DNA from 2 places in the Streptomyces sp. NBC_01717 genome. Region 1 is predicted to be linked to the other one. Evidence: riboswitches for the same ligand, from Rfam matches in the RefSeq annotation. Region 1 holds a riboswitch; the other holds the start of a gene.
What was found. Region 1 has a riboswitch for glycine ahead of gcvP (aminomethyl-transferring glycine dehydrogenase). Riboswitches for the same ligand answer to the same signal wherever they lie in the genome.
Positions count from the first base shown of each region.

Region 1 (6,540 bases):
CGGCGCTCGCGGCGTTGGTGCCGTGCGCGGAGGACGGGATGAGGCAGACGGTCCGCTGGTCGTCGCCGTTGGCCCGGTGGTACGCGCGCACGGCCAGCAGGCCCGCGAACTCGCCCTGCGAGCCGGCGTTGGGCTGAATGGAGACGGCGTCGTATCCGGTGACCTCGGCGAGACGCTCCTCCAGCTCACGGATGAGCGTGAGGAAGCCCTCCGCCTGCCCGGCCGGCGCGAACGGGTGGAGCGCACCGAATTCCGGCCAGGTGATGGACTCCATCTCGGCGGTCGCGTTCAGCTTCATGGTGCAGGAGCCGAGCGGAATCATGCCGCGGTCCAGCGCGTAGTCGCGGTCGGCGAGCTTGCGCAGGTAGCGAAGCATCGCGGTCTCGGAACGGTGCTGGTGGAAGACCGGGTGGGTGAGGAATGCGTCGGTGCGCAGCAGGGACTCGGGCAGCGCGTCGACGGCCACGCCGTCCAGCGCCTCGATGTCGCCGTCGGTACCGAAGGCGGCCCACACCGCGGCGATCTGGGCACGGGTGGTGGTCTCGTCGCAGGCGAGGGAGACCAGGTCGGCGTCGACGAACCGCAGGTTGACACCGCGTTCACGGGCGTCGGAGACGACGTCGGCGGCCCTGCCCGGGACGCGCACCGTGAGCGTGTCGAAGTAGGCGTCGGTCTCGACGTCGATGGAGGCAGCCCGCAGGCCCTCGGCCAGGATCGCGGCGTAGCGGTGCGTGCGCCGCGCGATCGTCCGCAGTCCGTCGGGGCCGTGGTACACGGCGTACATCCCGGCCATGACGGCGAGCAGCACCTGAGCGGTACAGATGTTGCTGGTGGCCTTCTCGCGGCGGATGTGCTGCTCGCGGGTCTGCAGGGCGAGGCGGTACGCCTTGTTGCCGTCCGCGTCGACGGAGACACCGACGAGGCGGCCGGGCAGGCTGCGGGCGAACTTCTCGCGCACGGCCATGAAGCCCGCGTGCGGTCCGCCGAAGCCCATCGGCACACCGAAGCGCTGCGTGGTGCCGACGGCGATGTCCGCGCCGAGGTCGCCGGGCGAGGTGAGGAGGGTCAGGGCCAGCAGGTCGGCGGCGACGGTGACGACGGCGCCGAGCTCGTGGGCCTGCTCGATGACGGGCTTGATCTCCCGGACGGCGCCGGAGGCTCCCGGGTACTGGAGCAGCACGCCGAACACACCGCGCTCGGCGATGTCGGCGGGGATGCCCTCGCTGAGGTCGGCGACGACCACCTCGACACCGGTCGGCTCTGCGCGGGTCTCTATCACCGCGATGGTCTGCGGCAGGGTGTCCGCGTCGACCAGGAAGACGCCGTTCTTGACCTTGCCGACGCGCCGTGCGAGCGCCATGGCCTCGGCTGCCGCAGTGCCCTCGTCGAGCAGCGAGGCGCCGGAGGTGGGCAGCCCGGTCAGCTCGGCGACCATCGTCTGGAAGTTGAGGAGGGCCTCGAGCCGACCCTGCGAGATCTCCGGCTGGTACGGGGTGTAGGCCGTGTACCAGGCGGGATTCTCCATGACGTTGCGAAGGATCACCGGCGGGGTGAAGGTGCCGTAGTAGCCGAGCCCGATCATCGGGGCGAGGACCTGGTTACGGTCGGCGAGGGTGCGCAGCTCGGCCAGGACCTCGGCCTCGGTGCGGGCCGTCGGCAGCTGCAGCGCCTCCGCGTTCTTGATGACATCGGGCACCGCGGCCGCGGTCAGGTCGTCGAGCGAGCCGTAACCGACCTGGGCGAGCATCTTCGCCTGCGCCTCGGCATCGGGTCCGATGTGGCGCTGTTCGAAGGGGATGCCCTGCTCCAGCTGGGAGAGCGGAGTGCGACGGGGGGTCATGGTGGAGGCCTCCTGGTCTGTCACGACCTGCGAGGGGCACCGCGGCGCGGGTGCCCGGACGGCCTCCCCCTCTGTCATCTCAACCTGAGAGCTTCACCGGTCCGCCCTGCGGCGTACCGACTTTCACCGTCGGTGAGGAAGGGATCCGTCCCGGCGTCTGCCGCCACGAAACCCGCCCTGCTTTCCAGAGTGACCTCGTCCGTGCGGTACGGGGGCCTGAGAGATTCCGGGGAGGATTTGCTCCTTCGGCGCCTGCCGGATTTGCTCCGGAGGACTCTCCCGCACGGGGTCAGCAGCCACAGCCAGCCTACCAGCGGGGTTCGTCTCGGAAGTCTCGAGTGGCCGAAGCCCCGGATCTGCACTTTCGTAGTGCCTGTGGAGTAGCCGCGACCAATGGGAGGGACCGTGCAGACCGACATCGATCCGCGGAGCCTGATCGGCCGCAAGGCGTTCGACCGCAAGGGCACCAAGATAGGCACCATCGACGAGGTGTATCTCGACGACGCGACCGGTGTCCCCGAGTGGGCAGCCGTCCGCACCGGACTGTTCAGCAGAGACGCCTTCGTCCCGCTGGAGCCCAGCGAATTCGTCGACGATTCGCTCCGCATCCCGTTCGACCGTGCACTGATCAAGGACGCACCCGACTTCGGCGTGGGCCGCCATCTCTCGCCGGAACAGGAGCTTCAGCTCTACCGGCACTACGGTCTGGACTCGCCGCCCGAGGAGCCTGGACCGGACCGCGACTTCGGCAGGCTGGCCGGCCAGGACGAGTAGTCCACGGGGTCGCGCACCAGTGGCAGCGGATCCGCGGGCCACAGCTCCGGATCGTCGATACGGAACGTGCGCACCCGCCCGGGCGGCGACTCGGGTTCCTCGAACCGCACCGTCACCCGTCCCACCCCACTGCCCTGGACCCACCCGTGGCCATAGGCGTCATGGCGTACGTCCTGCCCGGCGGGCCAGCGCCGGGCCGCGAGCTGCTCGGGGGTCTCCTGCTCCGGTGCACCGGCCGCCGGCTCGTCCCCGTGCTCGCCGGGGCCCGGGTCCTCGGCGGCCGGGTCGTCGGGCGCGGCCCGCTCACCGGCCGCCTGGGCGAAGAGATCTTCCTGGGTGTAGTCGGCGAGCCCCGTGACACCCACTCCGAGGAGCCGTACGCCTCCGGTGGTGTCCACGGCCTCCAGGAGCCGTGCGGCCGCCTCTCTGACCACCCCGGGGTCGTCCGTGGGCCCCCGCAGCGTCTCGGACCGCGTGAGCGTCGAGAAGTCGTACCTGCGGACCTTCAGCACCACGGTCCGTCCGGACCGCTCCGCTGCCCGCAGCCGCTGGACACACCGGTCGGCCAGCCGGTCGACCTCCGTCCTGACCCGGACCCGGTCGTGCAGGTCCATGTCGAAGGTGTCCTCGACCGAGACCGACTTGGCGTCGCGCTCCGCGACGACGGGGCGGTTGTCGTACCCGAGGGCCATGCGGTGCAGGGAGACGCCGTGGGCCTTGCCGAGCAGCCGTACGAGCTCCGCCTCCCCCGCCTCGGCCAGGTCGTCGACCGTGGTCATCCCGGCGCGTCGCAGGTGGTCCCCGGTGGCCGGTCCGACGCCGGGCAGGATCCGCACGGACATGGGCGCGAGCAGCTCGCGCTCAGTGCCCGGCTCGATGAGCAGCAGCCCGTTCGGTTTGGCCTCCTCCGAGGCGATCTTGGCCAGCATCTTCGAGCCCGCGAGGCCCACCGAGCCGGTGAGGCCGGTGACGGCTCTGATGGCGTCCCGCAACTGTTCACCGACGGCCCGTGCCGAGGCCGAGTCGTCGGCCACCCCGCCGGCCTCCAGATCGACGAAGGCCTCGTCCAGGCTGAGCGGCTCCACCAGCGGTGAGAGCCGCCCGAGCAGCTCCATCACCTGGTCGCTCACCGTCCGGTACAGCATGAAGCGTGGCACCAGGTAGGCGGCGTTGGGGGCCAGGCGCCGGGCCTGCGCCGTCGGCATCGCCGAGTGCACCCCGAACCGCCGGGCCTCGTACGACGCGGTGGCGACGACCCCGCGCGGCCCCAGCCCACCCACCACGACCGGCTTGCCGCGCAGGCTGGGCTTCGCCGCCTGCTCCGCAGAGGCGTAGAAGGCATCCATGTCGAGATGGAGGATGGTGGGCGCGGCTCTCACATCAATCGATGCTGCCCTACGGCACTGACAATCGCCGCACCCCGGATCCGCACGCGGTCAGACAGCGCGGTTGCGCCGCCGGGCAAGCTCGTCGGTGGGGTTGTTGCCGACCAACGTCTCGCCGGTGTCCACCCGCTCGCCGTGCAGCTGCGACAGTGCGGCGTCGACGTCCCGCCACACCACGCCGACGGCGATGCCGAAGACCCCTTGGCCCCCCTGGAGCAGATCCACGACCTCGTCGGGCGAGGAGCACTCGTAGACCGTCGCGCCGTCGCTCATGAGCGTCATCCGCTCCAGGTCCTGGAACCCCCGGGCGCGCAGATGCTGGACCGTGGTGCGGATGTTCTGCAGCGCCACACCGGTGTCCAGGAAGCGCTTCACGATCTTCAGCAGGACGACGTCCCTGAAGCTGTAGAGGCGCTGTGTGCCCGATCCGTAGGCGGGACGCACGCTCGGCTCGACGAGCCCCGTGCGCGCCCAGTAGTCGAGCTGCCGATAGGTGATCCCCGCCGCCGCGCACGCCGTCGGCCCGCGATATCCGATGTCGTCGGCCGCTGCCGTACCGTCCCCTGCCATCGCCGCCGGTTGAGCCGGTTGCCTGATGGAGTGGCCGACTGTACTTCCATGCTGCAGATACGGCCCACCCGCTGCCGTACCGTCGCCGCTGTTTCTCACGCCGACCTCCGTCCTTGACCTGCCATCTCGAAGGTAGGCAGTCACTCGGGGTGCGTCAACGATCGCCACACTCGGCACGCCGGGTGATAATCACCCTGAGGGTGGTTTCCCGTGCCCCATTCCCGGGAATGGCTTGCCGGATGCGCTGACGGCACCTCCGCAGGACGGTCACTGACTGTTGGTACCGAAGTCCTCCGGTGAGATCTGGTCGAGGAACTCCCGGAACTTCTCGACCTCGTCCTCCTGCTCGTCCGGGATGGCGATACCCGCGTCGTCGAGCACCCCGTCACTGCCGTAGATCGGCGTGCCGGTGCGCAGCGCGAGCGCTATGGCGTCGGACGGACGCGCGCTCACCTCGACCCCGCCGGCGAAGACCAGCTCCGCGTAGAAGACCCCTTCCCGGAGGTCCGTGATGCGGACCTCGGTGAGCTCCTGGCCGAGGGCCTCGAGCACATCCTTGAAGAGATCATGGGTCAGCGGCCTGGCAGGAGCCATGCCCTGCTGGGCGAAGGCGATCGCGGTCGCCTCACCAGGACCGATCCAAATGGGGAGGTACCGGTCGCCTCCCACTTCACGCAGGAGCACGATCGGTTGGTTGGAGGGCATTTCCACCCGGACACCCACAACGTCGAGCTCGTTCACACAGCAACCCTAGGACGTGCTCGGCAGGTTTGGGTAGTCGGGCTCCCCCGTGATCAGTGGAGTCGGATCCGCAGAGCGGTCTGCACAAAGGCCGAATGAAGCCGTACGGACAGCTCCGCGAGCTCCTTCGCCGTGGCCTCCGCATGTGCTCTGGTCTGCGGATTCCGGTGCCGGCGCAGGGGAGCGACCACCTGCTCGATCAGCCCGGCCTCACGCTCCGCAGCCCCCCGCATGGCCCGCAGATGACGCGGTTCGAGACCGAATCGACCCAGATCCGCCACAAGTTTGGCCACGGTCACCGTCTCGGCGTCGTAACCGCCTTCGGCCGTCGGAGCGACAAGGCCGTACGACTCCCACTCCTCGACCTCGCTCTCGGTGACCTCGGCGGCTGCCAGCAGCTCCGCGCGCCCGATCCGTGCCGCGGTCGCCTGCCCGGACCCGGCGTCGATGGAACCGTCGGTCAGGTCCCGCTGCCCGCCCGCGGACGGCAGCGACGCCTGTTCACCGCGGGCGAGGGCGTCCAGGTGCTCCCGGATGACCTTCAGCGGGAGATAGTGGTCCCGCTGCATCCGCAGCACCTGCGCCAGCCGCTCGACGTCGTCGGGCCGGAACTTCCGGTAACCGGAAGGCGTCCGCTGCGGCTCGACGAGCCCCTCGGCCTCCAGAAAGCGAATCTTGGAGATGGTGACTTCGGGAAATTCGTCCCGCAGCTGCAGGAGCACCGCGCCGATACTCATCGCACGGTCGTCGGCGGTGACGGTGCCGTGACCGGCACCGCCCGTCGGTGTTCTCAGCATGGACCTTCCCTGACGGGTCAGATGCCCCGCTGGCTCGCGTAGAAGACCAGCCGGTACTTCCCGATCTGCACCTCGTCGCCGTTGGACAGCGCGACGGAGTCGATGCGCTCACGATTGACGTACGTGCCGTTGAGACTGCCGACGTCCTCGACCGTGAAGCTTCCGTCGGGGCTCCGGCGGAACTCCACATGGCGGCGCGAGACCGTCACGTCGTCGAGGAAGATGTCGCTCTGCGGGTGACGGCCGGCCGTGGTCAGCTCGCTGTCCAGCAGGAAGCGGCTGCCGGAGTTCGGACCGCGGCGCACCACCAGGAGCGCCGAGCCGAGCGGCAGGGCGTCGACGGCTGCCTGCGCCTCGGGCGAGAGCGACGGCACGGACGTCTGACCCGTGGCCTCCGCCTCGTACGCCTCGAGACCGGAGATGGAGATGGTCG
Region 1 covers NZ_CP109178.1:7,664,075-7,670,614, reverse strand. The annotation lists gene gcvP (aminomethyl-transferring glycine dehydrogenase) at 1-1,840, opposite strand, end outside; glycine riboswitch at 2,035-2,132, opposite strand; gene OHB49_RS34695 (PRC-barrel domain-containing protein) at 2,234-2,614, shown strand; gene OHB49_RS34690 (DNA polymerase IV) at 2,539-3,993, opposite strand; gene OHB49_RS34685 (MerR family transcriptional regulator) at 4,051-4,668, opposite strand; gene OHB49_RS34680 (bifunctional nuclease family protein) at 4,837-5,310, opposite strand; gene ftsR (transcriptional regulator FtsR) at 5,364-6,107, opposite strand; gene OHB49_RS34670 (FHA domain-containing protein) at 6,125-6,540, opposite strand, start outside.

Region 2 (6,540 bases), 4.5 Mb from region 1:
CGGGCGGCGGACCGGCCTGGGCGTGTGCCTCGCGGTCGTAGAACGGGCGGGCGTTGGCACGCAGCCACATCGCGACCGGGTCGTACTCGTCGGACATGGCGACCGTCGAGACGGGAAGCCCGTCGGGGACCGCGCCGATCGACTGCTGCATCATCGCGCGCACCGTGTCGACGGAGGACTGACTCGTGTCGTAGAGATCGAGACCGATGGCGAGATAGGGGACACCGAGCGCCGGCTGCACCCAGGCGCGGCGCAGCGAGCGGATCGCAGGGGTGTGATGGGCGTTCTGCGACAGCAGTGCGTAGAACTGCGGGATCTCGATGGCCGGCTCGGTGAGCCGGAGCGGCCCCGCGGGCATCCGGTCGAGGCCGGTGGCGATCCGTCTCAGATCCAGCCAGGGAATGCCGACGCCGCCGCCGGGGGCGTGCGGATTGAGCCAGATGCCCCAGCGGTCGGGGAAGAGGGCGCGGGCGATGTCGACGCCGGTGACCACCTCATGGGACCGGTTCCAGCCGCTGGCCGCGAGTTCCTGGGCCGAGGTCACACAGGGGGCGTAGCCGAGCCCGTCGATCTCCATGTTCCCGTACTGGGCGTCCGGCGATCCGGCCTGGCCGTGCCAGAGCAGCATCCAGATCCGGTCCTGGGCGACGGCACGCAGCAACGCCTCGTACGCGTCGTAGCGCCCGGGCGTCACTTGACGCAGCATGTGCTCGACCTGCCCGGCCGCCGCGGTGCCTGACGCACTCACCCTGGGTCCCGCCCCTCTTCGATCCACTGTGTCGGCCTGCCGCTCCCGGGGCACACGGGTGCGGCACGGTGGCCGAGGCACTAGCCATCAAACCAGCTTAAGCGGCGTCCCTGACACCGACTTGACGTCACAGGCCGACGGGTCGCGCACCGGCCGCCGGGCTCGGGCAAGGGGGTAACCGGCCGCTCAGTGGCCCTCGCGCTGGTAGAACGGCCGGATCCTGGCCCGCATCCAGTCGGCGACCGGGTCCTGTGCCACGTCCAGCAGGACCAGGTTGACCGGCCAGGGCACCTCGACACGGCCGAGCGCGCGCCCCAGGGCGTCCATCGGGGCGTTGCGTCCGGCGCCGTCCCACGTCGAGAACTCGACACCTATGAAGAGGACGGGGTCGCCGCCCTCGATGCTGGCCAGCGTGCGGCGGGCGGTGCGCACGACACCGCTCTCCTCGAATTCTCCGGCCGCGGCCGCGAGGAAGTCGACGGGCTCCTCCTGCCAGGCCGGCTCGTACAGCCGGACACGGCCGCCGCTGGCCGGCCCGTCCAGAGAGGTGCGTCCGGCGCGGCAGAGCTCGGCGACGGCGGGCGGCGGCAGCGGCATGCCGACGGCGCCCCCCGGGTTCACCGCGATGCCGAGCTGCGGGGGCAGTCCGCGGGCGAATTCGCGGGCAGGCGCCACAGTGAAGGACATATGGGTGCCGACGCAGCTCAGGAACTGCTGTTCGGAGCTGAAGACGGGGACGTACGCCGCACCCTCGATCTCCACCGTGGGCAGATCGAGCGACGGGGCGTCGGGACCGCCGCCGTTGGGAAGCGGCACCCAGAGGTGACTGCGGCCGAGCACTTCGACGAGCCGGCCGCCCGCCTCCGGGCTGCCGAGCGAGGCCCCGAGCACCTCTTCGAGCTCATTGGCCGGCCATCCGCCCTGCGGATGGGTCTGGACCGGTGCCGGAATGTCCACTGCTTCCCCTTCTCGCCCCATGGCTTGCCGCAGAACAGTAACTCCGGCGCGCCACTCCGCGCTGACCGTCGGCACAGACCTCAGGGGCTGTTGTCGGCGAACGTGATCCGGGCCAGCATCCCGGCCGCCTCCCGGTCCAGCAGCACCGCCGAGCAGCAGCCGGGCGGCAGGACGCCTGCCTCGGTGTCCCGCAGCAGCCTGCTGATGGCTCTGCGGTGCCGGGCGAAGGCGTAACCGGAGACTCCACGTCCGCGCTCGCGCTGGCCGTCCTTCGCCACCTGCGGGGTGACGTCCAGCAGCACGAGGTGAAGGACACTGCCGCGGCGTCGCGCGTCCCGGGCCAGCCAGCCCCGTACCCACGCCTGGGTGCCGCAGTCGTGGACCACGACCGAGTCACCGGAGCGCAGCGCCCGCCAGAGCCCCCAGTAGTGGGCGACACGGACCAGCGGGCGGTAGAGGGCGTACGGGAGTAAGCGGGGCACTCGCTGCGCCCAGCGGTCCCGGGTGTCCTGGGAGTCGATGGCCCGCACGGTCACCGCTCGCCGGATGAGCGTCGATTTGCCGCTGCCCGGCAGCCCGGAGACCACCACCACGTCGCCCGCGGCGAAGTGCAGGCCGCGCGGACTGCGCCCGGCGCGCTCGCGCAGATCGCGCACGACGGGTGCGTGCGTGCCGAGCCTTTCCCGGACCGGTGTGCCCGGCTGTGCGGTCATCGCGCCGTGCGCGACCCCCGCGGTCGTCGCGTACCGCTGCAACGTCATTGCCCTCCCCCTGTCGGTCGCCCACGCCTGCCCTCGAAGTGTAAAGAAAAGGCAATGCGAGACAACCGTCCCACCGTTCGTTTCCCTCACGGGGTACCGACGCCCCACTCTTCCGCAATGCGTGCGATGATGACCCGGCCAACTGCATAAAGGCCGCTTGAATCCGCGCGGGAGAGTTCCGGCGATCGACTGTGCCGGGCGCCGAAGGAGCAAGATCCTCCCTTGAATCTCTCAGGCCCCGTACCGCGTGGATGAGGCAGATCTGAAAAGCGAGCCGCCGTGGCGGCTCCACCCAAGGTGCAAGCCGAACCCGTCAGGGTCTCTCGGCGAACCTCTCAGGTTCCGATGACAGATGGGGAGGGATCGTCCTCGCCGTCATGCCCTGGGAGCCACACCTATGAGCAACGCCCCCCGTCTCACCGCCCTCGACGCCCTGCACCGCTCGTTGGGCGCGACGATGACCGACTTCGCGGGCTGGGACATGCCGCTGCGGTACGCGAGTGAGCGCGACGAGCACAACGCGGTGCGCACGAAGGCGGGCCTCTTCGACCTGTCGCACATGGGCGAGATCACCGTCACCGGCCCGCAGGCGGCGGCGTTCCTGAACTTCGCGCTGGTCGGCAACATCGGCACCGTCGCCGTCGGCCGCGCCCGCTACACGATGATCTGCGCCGAGGACGGCGGGATCCTGGACGACCTGATCGTCTACCGCCTCGGTGAGACCGAGTACATGGTCGTCGCCAACGCCGGGAACGCCCAGATCGTGCTGGACGCGCTGACCGCCCGCGCCGACGGGTTCGACGCCGTGGTGCGCGACGACCGCGACGCGTACGCGCTGATCGCCGTCCAGGGCCCCGAGTCCCCCGCCATCCTGGCCTCGGTCACCGACGCCGACCTGGACGGTCTGAAGTACTACGCGGGTCTGCCCGGCACCGTCGCCGGTGTGCCCGCGCTGATCGCCCGTACCGGCTACACCGGCGAGGACGGCTTCGAGCTGTTCGTCGCCCCCGAGCACGCCGAGCAGCTCTGGCAGGCCCTCACCGCGGCGGGCGCCCCGCACGGCCTCATCCCGTGCGGTCTGTCCTGCCGTGACACGCTGCGCCTGGAGGCGGGCATGCCGCTGTACGGGCACGAGCTGACCACCGAACTGACGCCGTTCGACGCCGGTCTGGGCCGGGTCGTGAAGTTCGAGAAGGAGGGCGACTTCGTCGGCCGCAAGGCACTGGAGGCCGCCGCCGAGCGCGCCGAGAGCGCCCCGCCGCGCAAGCTGGTCGGCCTGATCGCCGAGGGCCGCCGGGTGCCGCGCGCCGGTTTCCCCGTCGTCGCCGAGGGGCAGGTCATCGGCCAGGTCACCTCCGGCGCCCCGTCCCCGACCCTCGGCAAGCCGATCGCCATCGCGTACGTGGACGCCGCGCACGCCGCGCCCGGGACCGCGGGCGTCGGAGTGGACATCCGCGGCAGCCACGAGCCCTACGAGGTCGTGAGCCTGCCGTTCTACAAGCGGCAGAAGTGACGCAGTCGCGTCTCAGCCCGTAAGACCACCGTTCATCAGCACTCCCCCGCGTACAGGAGAATTCAGGTCATGAGCAACCCCCAGCAGCTGCGTTACAGCAAGGAGCACGAGTGGCTGTCGGCCGTCGAGGACGGTGTGGCCACGATCGGTATCACCGAGTTCGCGGCCAACGCGCTCGGCGACGTCGTCTACGCCCAGCTCCCCGAGGTCGGTGACACGGTGACCGAGGGCGAGACCTGCGGTGAGCTGGAGTCGACCAAGTCCGTCAGCGACCTGTACTCGCCGGTGACCGGCGAGGTCACCGCCGCGAACCAGGACGTCGTGGACGACCCGGCGCTGGTGAACTCCGCTCCCTTCGAGGGCGGCTGGCTGTTCAAGGTACGCATCACGGAAGAGCCGAAGGACCTGCTCTCCGCAGACGAGTACTCCGAGTTCTCCGGCAACTAAAGACCCCAAGGGACCACCTGATGTCGCTTCTCAACTCTTCCCTCCACGAGCTGGACCCGGACGTCGCCGCCGCCGTCGACGCCGAGCTCCACCGTCAGCAGTCCACTCTCGAAATGATCGCCTCGGAGAACTTCGCTCCGGTCGCGGTCATGGAGGCCCAGGGCTCCGTCCTCACCAACAAGTACGCCGAGGGCTACCCGGGCCGCCGCTACTACGGCGGCTGCGAGCACGTCGACGTGGTCGAGCAGATCGCCATCGACCGGATCAAGGCGCTGTTCGGCGCCGAGGCCGCGAACGTCCAGCCCCACTCGGGTGCGCAGGCCAACGCCGCCGCGATGTTCGCGCTGCTGAAGCCGGGCGACACGATCATGGGTCTGAACCTGGCCCACGGCGGTCACCTGACCCACGGCATGAAGATCAACTTCTCCGGCAAGCTCTACAACGTGGTCCCGTACCACGTGGACGACACCGGTGTCGTGGACATGGCCGAGGTCGAGCGTCTGGCCAAGGAGTCCAAGCCGAAGCTGATCGTCGCCGGCTGGTCCGCGTACCCCCGCCAGCTGGACTTCGCCGCCTTCCGCCGCATCGCGGACGAGGTGGGCGCGTACCTGATGGTCGACATGGCGCATTTCGCGGGCCTGGTGGCCGCGGGTCTGCACCCCAACCCGGTGCCGCACGCCCATGTCGTCACGACCACCACGCACAAGACCCTCGGCGGTCCGCGCGGTGGCGTCATCCTGTCGACGCAGGAGCTCGCCAAGAAGATCAACTCTGCCGTCTTCCCCGGTCAGCAGGGTGGTCCGCTGGAGCACGTGATCGCGGCCAAGGCGGTCTCGTTCAAGGTCGCGGCGACCGAGGAGTTCAAGGAGCGCCAGCAGCGCACCCTGGACGGCGCCCGCATCCTCGCCGACCGTCTGGTGCAGCCGGACGTCACCGAGGTCGGCGTCTCCGTCCTCTCCGGCGGTACCGACGTCCACCTGGTCCTCGTCGACCTGCGCAACTCCGAGCTGGACGGCCAGCAGGCCGAGGACCGGCTCCACGAGCTCGGCATCACGGTCAACCGCAACGCCATCCCGAACGACCCGCGGCCGCCGATGGTCACCTCCGGCCTGCGGATCGGTACTCCGGCCCTGGCCACCCGCGGCTTCCAGGCCGAGGACTTCACCGAGGTCGCCGAGATCATCGCGTCGGCCCTGAAGCCCTCGTACGACGCGGACGACCTCAAGGCCCGCGTCACCGCGCTGGCCGAGAAGTTCCCGCTGTACCCCGGCCTGAAGTAGTCCGGGAAGCGGTTCTGTACGTTTGAGGCGGGGCACCGCGCACACTGGACAGTGAGCGCGGTGCCCCATCCCTTGTCCCGCTGCTCTTCGGACCGACCGGTCCGTACCGCACCACCCGGCAGACAACGACGTCTACCAACCCCTTAGGAGTCACCCGTGGCCATCTCGGTCTTCGACCTGTTCTCGATCGGCATCGGCCCGTCCAGCTCCCATACGGTCGGCCCGATGCGCGCGGCCCGTATGTTCGCGCGCCGGCTGAAGAACGAGGGCCTGCTCGCCCACACCGCCTCGATACGCGCCGAGCTGTTCGGCTCGCTCGGCGCCACCGGACACGGCCACGGCACGCCCAAGGCCGTCCTGCTCGGCCTGGAGGGCGAGTCCCCACGTACCGTCGACGTCGAGTCCGCCGACGACCGGGTGGCCGAGATCCGTGCCTCCGGGCGGCTCAACCTCCTCGGCATGCACGAGATCGACTTCGACGCCGACGAGCAGCTGGTCCTGCACCGCCGCAAGGCACTGCCGTACCACGCCAACGGCATGACGATCTTCGCGTACGACCACGAGGGCGCCCCGCTGCTGGAGAAGACTTACTACTCCGTCGGCGGCGGCTTCGTCGTGGACGAGGACGCGGTGGGCGAGGACCGGATCGTTCTCGACGACACCGTCCTCAAGCACCCCTTCCGCACCGGCGACGAACTGTTGCGGCTCGCGAGGGACACCGGACTGTCGATCTCCTCGCTGATGCTGGAGAACGAGCGCGCCTGGCGCACCGAGGACGAGATCCGCTCCGGTCTGCTCGACATCTGGCGTGTCATGCAGGCGTGCGTGTCGCGC
Region 2 covers NZ_CP109178.1:3,212,461-3,219,000, forward strand. The annotation lists gene OHB49_RS14470 (enhanced serine sensitivity protein SseB C-terminal domain-containing protein) at 1-748, opposite strand, end outside; gene OHB49_RS14475 (enhanced serine sensitivity protein SseB) at 935-1,705, opposite strand; gene OHB49_RS14480 (AAA family ATPase) at 1,786-2,466, opposite strand; glycine riboswitch at 2,625-2,722, shown strand; gene gcvT (glycine cleavage system aminomethyltransferase GcvT) at 2,864-3,979, shown strand; gene gcvH (glycine cleavage system protein GcvH) at 4,049-4,426, shown strand; gene glyA (serine hydroxymethyltransferase) at 4,447-5,706, shown strand; gene OHB49_RS14500 (L-serine ammonia-lyase) at 5,863-6,540, shown strand, end outside.
Region 2: it holds a riboswitch for glycine, as region 1 does, so the genes downstream of both, gcvT (glycine cleavage system aminomethyltransferase GcvT) here and gcvP (aminomethyl-transferring glycine dehydrogenase) in region 1, are expected to answer to the same signal.